DNA from 2 places in the Klebsiella sp. HN106 genome. Region 1 is predicted to be linked to the other one. Evidence: predicted binding sites of a transcription regulator. Region 1 holds the regulator's gene; the other holds the start of a gene.
The links. The regulator Fur, encoded in region 1, represses iron uptake genes when iron is present. The targets are predictions, from matches to a motif close to ATAATAATGAGAACNACTATCAA.
Positions count from the first base shown of each region.

Region 1 (7,841 bases):
ATAGCGCCGAAGGTACCGGCGCGCGATGATGATTGCGTCATAGGGGTTGCTCTCCATTGTCTTTATCTTGTTTTTATAGAGGTAAGAGGAGCGGACTAGTCGCCTGCGACTGCCGCCTGTTTTCCGCGCCGTTTCTCAATTGCCCACTTGAGTAACGCCGCACACCGATAAAATCCGTGGGCAAATTTTCCGTATGGCAGGGTTAAAAACAGCGCCATCACAACGCCGAGATGAATGGCGAGCAGGACGCCCATCCACGAGGTATCGCGCCCTGCCAGCAGGGCCAGTCCGGTCAGGCTGGTTAAAAACAGCAGCAAAATAAAGCCGCGATCCATCGGTTTTTGCCGCGCATCGCCGTGCAGCGGCGAGCGGCGCAGGTTTAGCCATAGCAAACCCGCCGGGCCGACCAGCAGGCCGATACCGCCGAGCGTGCCCAGTACAACCGGTACGCTGAAGAACGGGTAGGGGGCTTCCCAGCCGGCGATATAGTGATAACCCGTAGCCACCACGGTGGCGGCGAAACAGAGCAGAAAACCGTAGAAGGTAAAGTGATGGAAACGGCGGCGCATCAGGGTAAACGCGTCATCAGCCTCGTTGCAGCCTTTACCGTGCCCGCCGTCGAGATACTTCAGCGTGAGCGCATTATGCGAGGCTGTAGCGATGTCGATAGCCTGAGGCTGACCCGGTGAAATCTCGCGCCAGAAGCGGATCACCCCGCTCATCAGTAACCCTATGGCCAGAATGAAGACCGAGCCAAACATCCAGGCCAGCAGGTTATGGGGAAATATCCGGTAAAAATCGCCGGCCAGCGGTGGATGAAGCAGCGAGCCATTGAGCCCCATCGCCAATAGCAAAAAGAGGATCAAACCGGCGACCAGCGCCAGCACCGTGGTCACGCCGGCCCGACGGTAAAGGCTGCTGAAAGCCGCGGGTTGGGCATAGTGCTGATAGGTTTCCAGGCGGACTTCCGCCATCGCTTTCGGGACATTAATGGCAAACTCGTGCGGCGGCGCATACTGGCAGGCATGCAGGCAGGCGCCGCAGTTGTGGCACAGGTTGGCCAGGTAGTTAATATCCGCTTTACCAAAAGCCAGGCGCTGAGTCATGGCCGGAAACACGGCGCAAAACCCTTCGCAATAGCGGCAGGCGTTACAGACCTGCATCACCCGTTCAACTTCCGCTTCCGGCTCGGTGATGATCTGCGCGTCGATAATCAACTTTTCAAGCGACTTCATGATGTATCTCCTGCTGTGCCGCACGGGCGGCCTGCTGGCCGGCAATGCGGCCGAACGTCGTACCAATCGACATGCCTACGCCGGCGGTATAGCCTTTGCCCAACACGTTGCCGGCCATCATTTCGCCAGCAACGAACAGGTTACGGCTGGGTTTGCCCGCAAAATGGACGGCGGCGCGTTCATTGACGTACAGTCCGAGGTAGGTGAAAGTGATCCCCGGGCGCAAGGCGTAACCGTAGTAAGGCGGCGAATCGATGGGCCGCGCCCAGTGGGTTTTCGGTGGGGTCAGGCCTGATGTTGCGCAGTTATCAAGGCAGGTATGATCGAACTGGCCCGGCACGCAGGCGGCGTTATAGTGCGCGATGGTTTGCGCCAGACGCGCCGCGTCCAGCCCCAGTTGGCGAGCCAGTTCTTCGATAGTATTGGCCTGGGCGCCGGGAAAAACCGGCGGCATAAAGTGACCGATCGCTTTGCTGTCGATAATTGAATAGCCGATTTGTCCCGGCTGGTGGGCGACCAGCCGCCCCCAGATGGCATAACGTTTGGGCCAGAAATCTTCCCCTTCATCATAAAAGCGCTCGGCGTCGCGGTTTACGACCACGCCCAGCGATACGCAGTCCACGCGGGTGCAGATCCCGCCATCATAGAGCGGTGCCCGGGCGTCTATGGCGACGCAGTGTGACTGCGAGGGATCGCCGATAACGTCAGCCCCGGCGTCGATCATATATTTCAGCAGCACGCCCTGGTTAAAGCGGGTTCCGCGGATGAGAAAGTTATCGGCTGGCCATTCGCCGCGATCGTTCTGTCCCCACGCTTCGCGCAGCCACTCGCGGTTAGACTCAAAGCCGCCGGCGGCGAGGACGCAGGTTTTTGCGGCAATCCTTTCTTCACCCGCCAGCGCGGCGACGAATTCGCCGTTATATAATTCGAGCGCCTGGACCGGGGTGTTGTAGCGGATCTGTACACCCATCTGCTCCGCGCTGCGGTAATAAGCATTTATAAGAGCCTTGCCGCCGCCCATGAAAAAGGCGTTGGTGCGGGCGACGTGCAGTGCGCCGGAGAGCGGCGGCTGAAAGTTAACTCCGTGCTGGCGCATCCAGTCCCGGCACTGTGATGAGGTACGGATCACCAGCCGCGCCAGCGCTTCGTTGGTATTACCCTCGGTGACGCGCAGCAGATCCTGCCAGTACTCTTCTTCCGGATAGCTGTCGACCAGCACATCCTGCGGAGCATCGTGCATACAGCGAAGGTTCCGCGTGTGCTGAGAGTTTCCGCCGCGCCATTCTTTCGGCGCGGCCTCCAGCAGCAGCACGGACGCGCCGGATTCCCGGGCGGTCAAGGCGGCGCATAGCGCAGCGTTGCCGCCGCCAATCACCAGTACATCCACCATTTTTGGCTCCATTACGGTTTGCTTTATTGTTAAATTTGTAATGGAAATGTATGCGCTCAGGGCGGCAGGACGCTATGGCGTATTGCTAAAGAGGGGTTTAGTGTGCGTAAAGGCTGGCGCCAGGCCAGCGGCCAGATTCGACCAGCTGACGCATGACTTTTGCCAGTATGACTCGCGCGGCGAGACCCGATGGGGTCAGTTCATCATCGGAAAGACTGACGAGAAAATTAGGCCGACTGAGTATCGGATTGTTGATGCCGATCACTCTCAGGGGCTCGCCGTCGAGATGAGAAATCGCTGCTCCCGGCTGCAAAGTGGCGCCGAGGCCGTCGCGCACGGCGCGCATCAGCAGGGCCAGACCGTCGATTTCAGCGACCACATCGACATTAAGCGCATGCTCCTGGCACATCGCCTCCAGCCTGCCGCGCAGCCCATGCCCCAGGCTTGGCATAATCAGCGGGACAGCGGAGAGCTGGTCCGGCGAGATGCTATCGTCGGGAAGGGGAGCCAGTACCTTATGGGTGCCAATCAGAAACAGACGCTCTTCAAGAATCGGCCTGGCGCTCCAGCGCACAAGCTTCTCCTTCTGGAACACGATCGCTAAATCGAGCTGACGGGTGTTGATCATGCGTTCAAGGTTGCCGGAGAGACTTTCTACCAGATGCAGGCGGACGTCGGCATAGCTTTCGCGCATCGCGTTGATAAAGGGTACGCCGAGCACAGAGGCGGTGCTGGGGGCCATGCCGACGCTGACGTGGCCAGATAGCCGCGCCTCGCGCGCAGCAAGAACCGCATCATCAGCGTGACGCAGCGCCAGCTGCGCCTGTGAATAGAAGGCGAGGCCAGCGCTGGTGGGCATTACACCGCGAGACGTCCGTTGTAGCAGGCGAATGGCGAGTTCATTTTCCAGGCGCGCCATTTGTTGGCTAAGCGCGGAGACGCCGATATTCAGGTCAAGCGCGGCGCGGCCCATACTGCCGGTTTCAATAATGCGCACAAAATAGCGTAGCTGGCGAAGCTCCATAAGCACTCCGTATAAAGCAGGATGCACCGACAGTAAACGTATTCAGGCGCGAGAGGAAGAGGCGGCAGATGGCGGGCAAAAAAAAGCCAACCCGCAGGCTGGCTTTGGCTGATAAACGATGCGGTGATTATTTCTCTACCGCGTCGTGGGCATGTTCATCTTCGCGGCAGTCGCCTTCTGCACAGTGGCCGTACAGGTACAGACTGTGGTTGGTGAGGCGAATACCGTGTCTGGCGGCAATCTCACGCTGGCGCGCTTCGATGGAATCATCGCTAAACTCGATCACTTTGCCGCAGTCCAGGCAAATCAGATGATCGTGATGGTGCTGCTGCGTCAGTTCAAAAACGGATTTACCGCCTTCGAAATTATGACGGGTGACGATACCGGCGTCGTCAAACTGGTTCAGTACGCGGTAGACGGTGGCCAGGCCAATCTCTTCACCCATATCAATCAGGCGTTTGTATAAGTCTTCCGCACTGACATGATGGTTATCCGGTCCTTGCAGCACTTCCAGGATTTTTAATCTCGGAAGCGTCACTTTCAGGCCAGCTTTCTTTAATGCGGTATTGTTGTCAGTCATGCGGAATCTGTCCTGTTGCTAAACGATCTACTTCCATCAGCGGAAGTAATACAGAGAATCACCCGATGTAATGCGTCTCATTATAGAACTGCCATGGTGAAATGAAAACTGCAAGCATCGGGCCTTGTATGCTGTCAAAAACGAGGCACTCGCTACAAAGTGCTTCACGCGACCCCGTTAAATCAGAGGACATTGTACAGATATGTGATTAAAAGTTAAAAACTTGTAGCTATAACTTTGATTGCTTTTATCTATCAATTCGGCGAAATATGGTGATTACGCCGTTTAGACTCAGGCATTCTTGATTTCTTCGAGGTGCAGCTCCTCGGAAATCTGTTTTACCCATTTTTCGACGCGTTCGTTAGTCAGTTCAGGCTGACGGTCTTCGTCGATAGCCAGACCGACAAAATGATCGTCATCGGCCAGGCCTTTAGAGGCTTCAAAATGGTAGCCAGCGGTCGGCCAATGGCCAACGATAGTTGCGCCGCGCGGTTCGATGATATCGCGAATGGTGCCCAGCGCATCGCAGAAGTATTCAGCATAGTCTTCCTGGTCGCCGCAGCCAAAGAGGGCTACCAGTTTGCCATTAAAATCGATCTCTTCCAGCGTCGGGAAGAAATCGTCCCAATCGCACTGGGCTTCACCGTAGTACCAGGTTGGGATGCCGAGCAGCAGGATATCGTGAGCTTCCAGATCCTCTTTGCTGCTTTTGGCAATGTCGTGAACATCAGCAACATCTTTACCAAGCTGCTTTTGAATCATTTTTGCAATATTTTCGGTGTTGCCGGTGTCGCTGCCAAAAAAGATGCCGATGATTGCCATGAGTAAAATAACCTCTTGAAACTTAATGATGTGGTAGTGGCGTAATGCCCGCAGATAGGGGCAATGATAGCAGAACTGAGAAGGGCGCGGAAACAGCAATCACGCCCAACTGCACACTCTGCTACATGAAAGCTTATTTTTTGAGGGTTTTAGGCTTTATCCTGGCCGCGCAGGGCTGCCAGCTGGGTCATCAGCATCTCTTCGATCAGATCGCTGCGGTTCATGTTACGGGCTTCGGCCAGCTCATTGAGCGCATCGACCGCATCGGCATTGAGCTTAAGCTCCACGCGCTTCAGGCCGCGGCTCTTGTCGCGTTTAAGCTGATTGCGTTTGTTGATGCGCAGCTGTTCATCGCGCGAAAGCGGATTCGTTTTCGGTCTTCCCGGCCGACGCTCAGTTGCGAACAAATCTAATGTCGTACGGTCCGTTTGTTCTTTTGCCATGATTCAGAGTGACTTCGGGGGAAACAAGCTATCGGGCATAGCCGACGCAGACAGCGCGCCATAATACATCAGGCGGCGGGCTGCGCCAACGGCCGCGGACATTAAGCCGCGCGGTCGAGTATATTTTAGGCAGTTACGCGGCGATAGAGGTCAAATAACGGCGAATGGCGCGGATCACAGCCTCCGGTTTTTCAGCATGCACCCAGTGTCCGGCGCCGGCGATAACGTGCGCCCGAGCTTCGGGAAACTGCGCCAGCAGCGCGTCACGACAGGCATCGGTCACGTAAGGGGAGTTGCCGCCGGGGATAAACTGCGCCGGATGCGGCCATGCCGGGACGGTTTGCCAGCCGACGATGTTGTCGTACTGCTCCCACAGCACCGGTACGTTAAAACGCCACTGGCCATCCACAAAGGATTTCAGCAGAAACTGAACCACGCCCTCTTCATTAAGGTGTTGACGCATGACCGTCGTTGCCTGCTGACGCGTAGCGGCGCCCGCATCGGTAACGGCGTTGATGGCAGCAAAAATTTCATCATGGCGGCGGACGTGATAATCCACCGGGGCGATATCAATAGCTACCAGGCCTGCGATGCGCTCTGGCGCCAGCGCGCTCAGCGTCATCACCGCTTTGCCGCCCATAGAGTGACCAATAAAGGTGGCTTTCTCAATCTGCGATTCATTGAGAGTATCAAGCAGATCCTCAGCCATCGCGGCGTAGGTCATCTCCGGCGCGCGCGGGGAGAGACCGTGGTTTCGCATGTCGACCTGCACCGTATCGTGATCGACAACCAGATCGCGGGCGAGGATCCCAAGGTTGTCCAGGCTGCCAAAAAGGCCGTGGACCAGGACGATAGGGGGATTATTGTGCTGATTCTGTGCAGATTGCGCTCGGCTATTTAATTTCATGGCAAAGTTCTTTTTTTCGCTCCGTCGGGTTAGGGTATTATGTTGAACATTCTGCCATCCGGCTGCAAGACCCGGAAGATTTCTGAGTTTTGCCGTCATCCTGGTTTGACGCTATCCGCGGTTGGGATTTGTCCCTATAATCCCGACAACTTGTATTCAGAAAAAGATATCGCACTGGATTAAGATGAAAACAATTGAAGTTGATGATGAACTCTATAGCTATATTGCCAGCCACACCAAGCATATTGGCGAGAGTGCATCCGACATTTTACGGCGCATGTTGAAGTTTTCCGCCGTTTCCCAGCCTGCCGCACCGGTAGCGAAAGCCGCTCCGGCACCGGCGCCAACGCCTGTCGTTGACGTGAAGCCCGCTAATCCTCTGAAGGATAAAGTTCGCGCGATGCGTGAGCTGCTGTTATCTGATGAGTATGCCGAACAAAAGCGCGCGGTAAACCGATTCATGCTGGTTCTGACTACCCTCTACACCTTAGACAGCAAAGCGTTTGCCGAGGCCACCGAGTCTCTGCACGGGCGCACCCGCGTCTATTTCGCTGAAGATGAGCGCACGCTGCAGAAAAACGGTAATCAGACTAAGCCTAAGCAGGTCCCCGGTACGCCGTGGTGGGTTATCACAAATACCAATACCGGTCGCAAATGCAGCATGATCGAACACATCATGCAGTCCATGCAGTTCCCTGCGGAATTGATCGAAAAGGTTTGCGGTACGATCTAGTCATTTAACTTTTGCACCAGAAGGATCAGGCAATGGCAATCGATAAGCGCGCAGGTCAACCTGCGCAACAGAGTGATTTGATTAACGTCGCCCAACTGACTGCCCAGTACTATGTGCTGAAGCCGGAAGTAGGCAATGCGGAACATGCGGTGAAGTTTGGCACCTCCGGCCATCGCGGCAGCGCGGCGCGCCATAACTTCAACGAGCAGCATATTCTGGCGATTGCCCAGGCAATTGCTGAAGACCGCGCGAAGAACGGGATCACCGGCCCATGCTACGTCGGGAAGGACACCCACGCGCTCTCCGAACCTGCCTTTATTTCCGTACTGGAAGTGCTGGCGGCGAACGGGGTTGACGTTATCGTGCAGGAAAACAACGGTTTCACCCCGACGCCGGCGATTTCCAATGCGATTCTGGTGCACAACAAAAAGGGCGGCCCGCTGGCTGACGGTATTGTTATTACGCCGTCCCACAACCCACCGGAAGACGGCGGTATCAAATACAACCCGCCGAACGGCGGCCCGGCTGATACCAACGTCACCAAAGTGGTCGAAAACCGCGCCAACGAACTGCTGGCGGCGGGTCTGCAGGGCGTGAAGCGTATGACGCTTGATGCGGCGCTGGCCTCCGGTCACGTCAAAGAGCAGGATCTGGTGCAGCCGTTTGTTGAGGGATTAGCGGATATCGTCGACATGGCGGCGATCCAG
Region 1 is NZ_JBLURD010000002.1:382,422-390,262, reverse strand. Features, by position in the region: gene ACSIPU_RS08505 (MFS transporter) at 1-41, opposite strand, end outside; gene tcuB (tricarballylate utilization 4Fe-4S protein TcuB) at 96-1,235, opposite strand; gene tcuA (FAD-dependent tricarballylate dehydrogenase TcuA) at 1,222-2,625, opposite strand; gene tcuR (tricarballylate utilization LysR family transcriptional regulator TcuR) at 2,723-3,649, opposite strand; gene fur (ferric iron uptake transcriptional regulator) at 3,777-4,229, opposite strand; gene fldA (flavodoxin FldA) at 4,521-5,051, opposite strand; gene ybfE (LexA regulated protein) at 5,201-5,494, opposite strand; gene ybfF (esterase) at 5,628-6,401, opposite strand; gene seqA (replication initiation negative regulator SeqA) at 6,586-7,134, shown strand; gene pgm (phosphoglucomutase (alpha-D-glucose-1,6-bisphosphate-dependent)) at 7,167-7,841, shown strand, end outside.

Region 2 (7,841 bases), on a different contig from region 1:
CTGCTCTGCTGGTGGCTGGCGCGTTTTTTATGGAGTTCCTCGACGGCACAGTCATCGCCACCGCCCTGCCCGACATGGCGAAAGACTTCGGCGTAACGGCAGTGGATCTCAACATTGGAATTAGCGCCTACCTTATTACCCTTGCGGTGCTGATACCCGCCAGCGGCTGGATCGCCGATCGCTTCGGCGCGCGGAAAATCTTTAGCCTGGCGCTGGCGATTTTTACCCTCGCCTCGGTGTTTTGCGGGTTGTCGACCAATGTCGATGTGTTTGTCGCCATGCGTATTCTTCAGGGAATTGGCGGCGCGCTGATGGTGCCCGTGGGCCGCCTGGCGGTGTTGCGCACCACACCGAAGCATCAGCTGATTAAAGCGATTGCCACTCTGACCTGGCCGGCGCTGGTGGCGCCTATTATTGGCCCACCGTTGGGCGGATTTATCACCAGCTACGCCAGCTGGCACTGGATCTTCTTTATTAACGTGCCGCTTGGGCTTGTGGCGATTGCCCTGGCGCTGCGCATCATCCCGGATATTCGGGAAGAAGAGCGCCGCCCGTTCGATCTTTCCGGTTTTCTTGCGACCTCGGTGGCGATGGTTAGCCTGGTTGCCGCCATGGAGCTTCTCGGCGATCGTCAGCCTCTGGGCTGGCAGACCCTGGCGCTGCTGGTGTCAGGCCTGGGCTGCATGCTTTTCTCGTTACGGCACTTCCGCCGCGCTGAATGGCCGATGGTGCGCCTTGATGCGCTGGAGATCCCCACCTTCAGGGTCACCATGTACGGCGGTTCGCTGTTCCGCTCCTCCATCAGCGCCGTTCCGTTTCTGCTGCCGCTGCTTTTTCAGGTCGGCTTCGGCATGGATCCCTTCCACTCGGGGCTGCTGGTGCTGGCGGTGTTCGTCGGCAACTTCACCATCAAGCCCCTTACAACGCCGCTGATTCGCTGGCTGGGTTTTCGCCGTCTGCTGCTGATCAATGGCGCATTAAACGTATTATCGCTGCTGGCCTGCGCTTTTTTAACCCCGCATACGCCGGTTTGGCTCATCTTTGTAATTCTCTATCTCGGCGGGGTCTTCCGATCGATTCAATTTACCGGCATCAGCACCCTCGCTTTTGCCGATGTTCCTTCCGGACAAATGAGCTATGCCAATACGCTGTTCAGCACCGCATCCCAGCTGGCCGTTGGACTTGGGATAACGCTTGGAGCGATAGGTATTCGTATTGGGGAAGAGTTCAGTGAATGGCTTACGCTTTCTCACCTTCCGGGCATCAGCTTCCGCCTGTCGTTTATCTTTATTGCGCTGATTTGCCTGGTCGGCATGATTGATACTCTGCATCTGACAAAAGATGCGGGTAGCAGCGTGTCGAACAAAAAGAAATAGATAACGAAAAGGCCAGCAGCGCTGGCCTTGCATAGGATGTGTTAATCGATTAACCGATGATCTGGCGAACGAACGCTTCGATCTCTTTATCCTGGCAGTTCTCAAAGAAACACTGCTGGAAGCGAGGGCCGGAAACGGCAGTTTTCACCAGCTCCGGATCGATCGCACGCAGCGTATCCAGATAGTTTTCCTTAACCACCGCGGCTTTGACCGCGTTCAGGATGCCGGCGTTACGCACCTGAGGCTCTTTACGCTCCGGCGGATAGCCTTCGCCTTTGCGGCCGGTGAAGGCTTTTTCAAAGATAAAGCGTACGTTCAGCTCTGCACCCCAGCCAAATCCTTTCGCAAACGGCAGAGACAGCGCGTTACCGTTATTGATCTGCGCAAACAGGAAGGCGTCCGCAGGGTCGATGCAGTAGCCACAAACTACGCCCGGATGAATATTTAACGACATTAGCGCGCCCTGACCAGTGCCGCAGCCGGTAACCACAAAGTCGACCGCCTTCGAATTCAGCAGGATGCTGGCCATAATGCCCAGATGGATATAGGTCAGGTGATGGTCGTTTTCATCGCTCATCCCGACGTTGTAAACCGGGAAGCCCTTCTCGTCAGCAACGGCGTTTAATTCATTGAGGATGATGGCGTTTTTGTTCGCCTGGCTGTTTTCCATCATCAGTGCGATTTTCATGCTTTACTCTCCTGAATGCTGTGCGGGTTTTCCCGCGATAGTTCGTTAGCGTTGCTATGACAATACTACCTTACGAACATACTTTCAAATTTTATGAAAAGTTGTTTTATAAATTGCATCTCGCCTCACACTTTTGCCTTCCGTCCTGCCAGGACGCCGCCTCATCCTGAGGCAAGTCGCGTCATCTCAGGCCAGGTCTGTGTGCGGGGGATCGGATTAACACGGCGAAATTTGGCCCAACGGCGAAGTGAACGAAATAAGGAATTAAAACCATTCTCATTATTTTAAAAGTGCCAATGCGTGTTATTCCCATTTGCATTATTAATAAATGAATTTATTAATTTACTTTTTGCAAATAAATTAATAACAAATTATAGTGTGCGCACTAAAACTTATTTCTTTTTTCCCGGAGCAGCCAGATGCTAAAAACTGAAATGATCGATAAGCTTAATGCGCAGATGAATCTTGAACTTTATTCCTCTCTGCTTTATCAGCAAATGAGCGCCTGGTGTAGTTACCACAGCTTTGAAGGCGCGGCGGCGTTTCTTCGTCGCCACGCGCAGGAAGAGATGACCCATATGCAGCGCCTTTTCGATTACCTGACCGATACCGGTAGTCTGCCCTGCATCACGGCTATCGCGTCGCCGTTTGCTGAGTATGCCTCTCTTGACGAGCTATTCCGTGCGACCTACGAACATGAACAGTTAATTACGCAAAAAATTAATGAACTGGCACATGCGGCAATGACCAGTCAGGATTATCCGACGTTTAATTTCCTGCAGTGGTACGTTGCTGAACAGCACGAAGAAGAGAAGCTGTTTAAATCGGTTATTGATAAATTAACCCTCGCAGGTAAAAGCGGCGAAGGTCTGTACTTTATTGATAAAGAGCTGGCAACGCTCGACACGCAAAATTAATTAGGCCGGCAGCGAGGCTCCAGCGCCCGCTGCCGTATTAATGGCGGCAAATTTTACTTTCGTGCGTATTAAACCCTTCTTCAGCGGCAATAAACTTGCCTTTTTTCTGCAAAAACGCCACCAGTTCCGCCGCACTCAGATTTTCCGCCGAGCAGGTGTGAAATCGGGCTTCTTTACCGAAACGCGCGACGATCGCCGCTTCAAGCGTCGCCACGGTGTAAGTTTCGCCTGAGGCGATCATCATTTGCAGCACTTCGTGACCATGAATCGATGGCATATTCTCTCCCGTAAAGCCCGCAGAATATACCAGCCCGGGCGGCGAATTCTTGCGCCAGCGCAGCTTTGAAGCAAACCCTCTGCTACTGTAAAGTTTTTATTACAACGCCTGTAACCTTCATTTGACGAAGCGACTGATTTCACATACTCTGCGCGGCATAATGAATTGTGAATGCCGTAATGGATAGTGAAAAGCGTGAAGAACCGCACTCTGGGTAGTATTTTAATCGTCGCCGGCACCACCATCGGCGCAGGGATGTTAGCCATGCCGTTGGCATCGGCGGGCGTAGGTTTCGGCGTGTCGTTAGCTTTGCTGATAACGCTTTGGGCGCTAATGTGTTATACCGCTTTGCTGCTGCTGGAAGTCTATCAGCACGTGCCGGCCGACATGGGTCTGGGTTCGCTGGCGGCACGTTATCTGGGCCGATACGGGCAATGGGCAACCGGCTTTTGCATGCTGTTTCTGCTTTACGCGCTCACGGCAGCCTATATCAGCGGCGCCGGCGAACTGCTGGCCTCAAGCCTCAATCAGTGGCTGGACTGGACGCTGCCTCCTGCGGCAGGCGTTCTGATCTTTACCGCTATCGGTGGGACGGTCGTCTGCATCGGGACTTCGCTGGTCGATCTTTTTAACCGCTTTTTATTCAGCGCAAAGATTATTTTCCTCGCCATTATGCTTGCGCTTCTGCTGCCGCACATTCACCAGATAAACCTGCTGACTCTGCCGCTACAGCAGGGGCTGGCGCTGTCGGCCATTCCGGTGATTTTTACTTCCTTTGGTTTTCACGGCAGCATACCCAGTATTGTGAGCTACCTGGGCGGCGATATTCGCAAGCTGCGCCGGGTATTTATCATCGGAAGCTTTATTCCTCTGGTCGCCTATATTTTCTGGCAGCTGGCGACGCTGGGCAGCATTGACTCTCCTGCGTTTACCGCGCTGCTGGCGCAGAATGCCGGGCTCAATGGCCTGCTGGAGGCCATCCGTGAAGTGGTGGCATCGTCGCACGTTGAGCTGGCGGTCCATCTGTTCGCCGACCTGGCGCTGGCGACATCATTTCTCGGGGTGGCGCTTGGGTTGTTCGACTATCTGGCCGATCTGTTTCAACGCCAGAACAGCGCCGGTGGACGGCTACAGAGCGGTCTGATTACCTTTTTGCCTCCGCTGGCCTTCGCGCTATTTTATCCGCGTGGCTTCGTGATGGCGTTAGGCTATGCGGGCGTTGCGCTGGCCGTGCTCGCGCTCATGCTGCCTTCGCTGCTGGTAATGAAGAGCCGCCAACAGCACCCTGATGCCCCGTGGCGGGTCGCAGGCGGTTCAGCGGCGCTGTGGCTTGTCCTGCTCTGCGGGATCGCTATCGTAGTGATTCAGTTTGCGATAGTCGCAGGATTACTGCCGGCGGTGGGATAAAAAAGGGGCCAATTCGGCCCCTGATGTTATTTCGTTAAACAGCACTGCTTATATTTCTTACCGCTGCCGCACGGGCAAGGATCGTTGCGCCCAACCTTGCTCTCATTCCTGATGGGCTGCTGAACTTGTGCGGGCTGAGCGTGCTCAGTCCAGTAGTTGTAAAGCGCCAGGGCCGCAGGACGAATTCGCTCAACGCTGGCGATAAACTCTTCCGCGGATAGTTCATCCAGCGCCTCGAAGCGCTCTTCGGTACCGTGCAGAGCGATGGCGTCCAGCTCTGCCTGCAGCTCGGCAGGCAGACCTGACCAGTCGCTTAATCCCACGCCGCGCATATAGCCAAAGCACCACTCCTCAACAATGGTGAGCTCCTGCCCCTCCTCTTCCCGGCTGCCGAACATCGGTTCGAACTGATCGGGATAGTCGCTTAAACGCTCGGCAATATCGCTCATATGCTGCAGCGTCAGGTTGACGAAACGGTCTCGCTCGCGATCGTTGGCCCAGCGCGGCACATTATCCGCTCCGCCCCAGATAGCAATCAGCCACTGCGCGGGCTCAATCTCGGTCGGCCCGGAGAGTATGGCCGTCAGTAGGCCATCCAGTTCAGCAACATCCATGATGGTGCCTTCTACCGCGTATTTCGACAGGATATCATCCAGCCATTCCACTTCGCTTTCGTTCAGGGGTCCAGTTTTCATAAACAGGCTCATCGTCGTAAAAAATGGCGCTTACAGTAGCGGAAATAGCGAAAGAAAACTACCCGGCTACAGGAGCTTCAGCGTGCGAAGTGTTTCCGCAATTTCGCTAAAGGCATCCGACGAAAGCGGGAGCAGCGGTCGCGGTAAGCAATCCTCCCCGCACAGCCCGAGGATACTTGCCGCTGCGGCGGTCACTCGCAGGCTGCCACCATATTTACTGAATAACATCCACAGCGGCGCGAGCCTGGCGCTGATTGCCGTCGCCTGCTCAGCGTCCCCTCGCGCTGCCGCCGCGGTTAACTCTTTGGCGACCTGCGGGAAAAGGCCGCCGCACACCGAATACCAGACTTCGCAGCCGGCATTCAGGCCATCGGCCGCGCAGGCGTCCCCGCTAATGCCAATACTCACCCCTGCCGGTAGCTGGCGCCGCAGGCTCTGAATCCGGCGGACGGTTTCATTTTTCGCGGGGCCGGGGATTTTAATTGAGGCGATCCCGGGTAGCGCGGCGATCGCGCCTTTAAGTTCATCCGAAGTCGTCACATGCGTGGTAACGGGATTGTCGTAAACGCAGACGGGGACGGAGACCTGTTGGGTGACGGTCTGGTAAAAAGTCAAAATCTCCTCGTCTGTCAGGGGTTGATAAGCCATTACTGGCAGAAGCAGCGCGCTGGCGCCTGCCATCTGCGCGTCTTCAGCCAGACGGAGAACCTGATCGGTCCCCAGCGCCCCTATGCCGACCATCAACGGAATGGGTCCGGCATGCGATTTTACCTGGCGCACCACCTGCATTCTCTGCTCACGGCTAAGCCAGGCATAGCTTCCGGTGGAGCCAAGTACGCCGAGGGAATCGACCTCAGATTCGACGAGACGAGTGACAATTCGGGCAAATGCCGTTTCATCAACGCCATGTGGATGTAACGGAGTCAGAGGAAAAGCGCAGAGGCCAGTAAACATTTCATCCCCACTTATTGAGATAATGATTGAGTGCTGGCAGATAATAGCAACAGAAAAGTATTTTGTCCTATGACAAAATGTACCCGACGATCGCGAGGTAGCGCTGAAGCGGTTTTTCATAAGGGACAAAAACAAAAAAACCACCCGTAGGTGGTTTCACGACACTGCTTATTGCTTTGATTATTCTGCTTTATCCCAATGGTACCCGGAGCGGGACTTGAACCCGCACAGCGCGAACGCCGAGGGATTTTAAATCCCTTGTGTCTACCGATTCCACCATCCGGGCTCGGGATAGAAATTGGAGGCGCGTTCCGGAGTCGAACCGGACTAGACGGATTTGCAATCCGCTACATAACCGCTTTGCTAACGCGCCTTAATGCTTTAACACCCGCAACTGCCGATGTCTTAAACTGGAGCGGGAAACGAGACTCGAACTCGCGACCCCGACCTTGGCAAGGTCGTGCTCTACCAACTGAGCTATTCCCGCATCATCAAGCTAATTTGCTAATTAGTTGATTTTGTTATCGTCTGCCAGACTGTGCTGCCGTTCGATGCGATGCATTCTACTTACCTGGCGCAATGAGTCAACGATATTTTTCAAAACCTTGTGTTGTTTGCTGAAAATTGCGCCGAAACGATCACTGATCAAGCAAATCCCCGCGCGCGGCGTTCAGATATTGCAGCATCGACCACAGCGTCAGCACCGCCGCCACGAGGAATAGCCCAATCCCCGCCCATTCAACCCAGATATTTGGCCGCCACAGCATCCACACCAGCGCCGCCATCTGGGCCGTGGTTTTTACTTTACCAATCCATGATACCGCTACGCTGCTGCGCTTACCCAGTTCAGCCATCCACTCGCGCAGCGCGGAGATGATGATTTCGCGCGCGATCATCGTAGCGGCCGGTAACGTTACCCACCAGGTATGATAATGCTCGGCCACCAGCACCATCGCAATCGCCACCATGACTTTGTCCGCAACCGGATCGAGGAAAGCGCCGAAACGAGTGCTCTGATTCCAGCGACGCGCCAGGTAGCCATCAAACCAGTCGGTCACCGCCGCGATGAAGAAAATCAGGGCGCAGGCAAAAGGAGCCCAGCTAAACGGGAGATAAAACGCCAGTACAAAGAATGGAATAAGAATGACGCGAAACAGAGTAAGCAACGTAGGGATATTAAATTGCATGGTAACGGGTAACTATCTGTTGTAAGTAAAAATTAGCCCTATGTTGCTACAGAGCCCCTAATGTTTCAACGAGTAGAAGATCTTTTCTGCCAGACCGTGAGATATACCCGGTACTTTCGCAATCTCTTCGACGCTGGCCTTCTGCAGTCCCTGCAGACCACCCATATATTTCAGCAGCATCTGTCGGCGTTTTGGCCCCACCCCTTCGATGGTTTCCAGCGTGCTGGTGCTTTTTACTTTTGCCCGTTTTTTACGGTGGCCGGTAATGGCGTGATCGTGCGACTCGTCGCGAATATGCTGTATGACATGCAGCGCGGGGGAATCCGGCGGCAGGCTAAAG
Region 2 is NZ_JBLURD010000001.1:1,075,436-1,083,276, forward strand. Features, by position in the region: gene ACSIPU_RS05060 (MFS transporter) at 1-1,376, shown strand, start outside; gene ACSIPU_RS05065 (RpiB/LacA/LacB family sugar-phosphate isomerase) at 1,426-2,064, opposite strand; gene ftnA (non-heme ferritin) at 2,484-2,981, shown strand; gene ACSIPU_RS05075 (YecH family metal-binding protein) at 3,019-3,258, opposite strand; gene tyrP (tyrosine transporter TyrP) at 3,454-4,665, shown strand; gene ACSIPU_RS05085 (YecA/YgfB family protein) at 4,692-5,372, opposite strand; gene ACSIPU_RS05090 (dihydrodipicolinate synthase family protein) at 5,427-6,314, opposite strand; tRNA gene ACSIPU_RS05095 (tRNA-Leu) at 6,514-6,600, opposite strand; tRNA gene ACSIPU_RS05100 (tRNA-Cys) at 6,614-6,687, opposite strand; tRNA gene ACSIPU_RS05105 (tRNA-Gly) at 6,726-6,801, opposite strand; gene pgsA (CDP-diacylglycerol--glycerol-3-phosphate 3-phosphatidyltransferase) at 6,953-7,501, opposite strand; gene uvrC (excinuclease ABC subunit UvrC) at 7,559-7,841, opposite strand, start outside.
Region 2: ftnA (non-heme ferritin) is a predicted target of Fur. The motif match lies at 2,328-2,350, and genes of this name have one in related genera.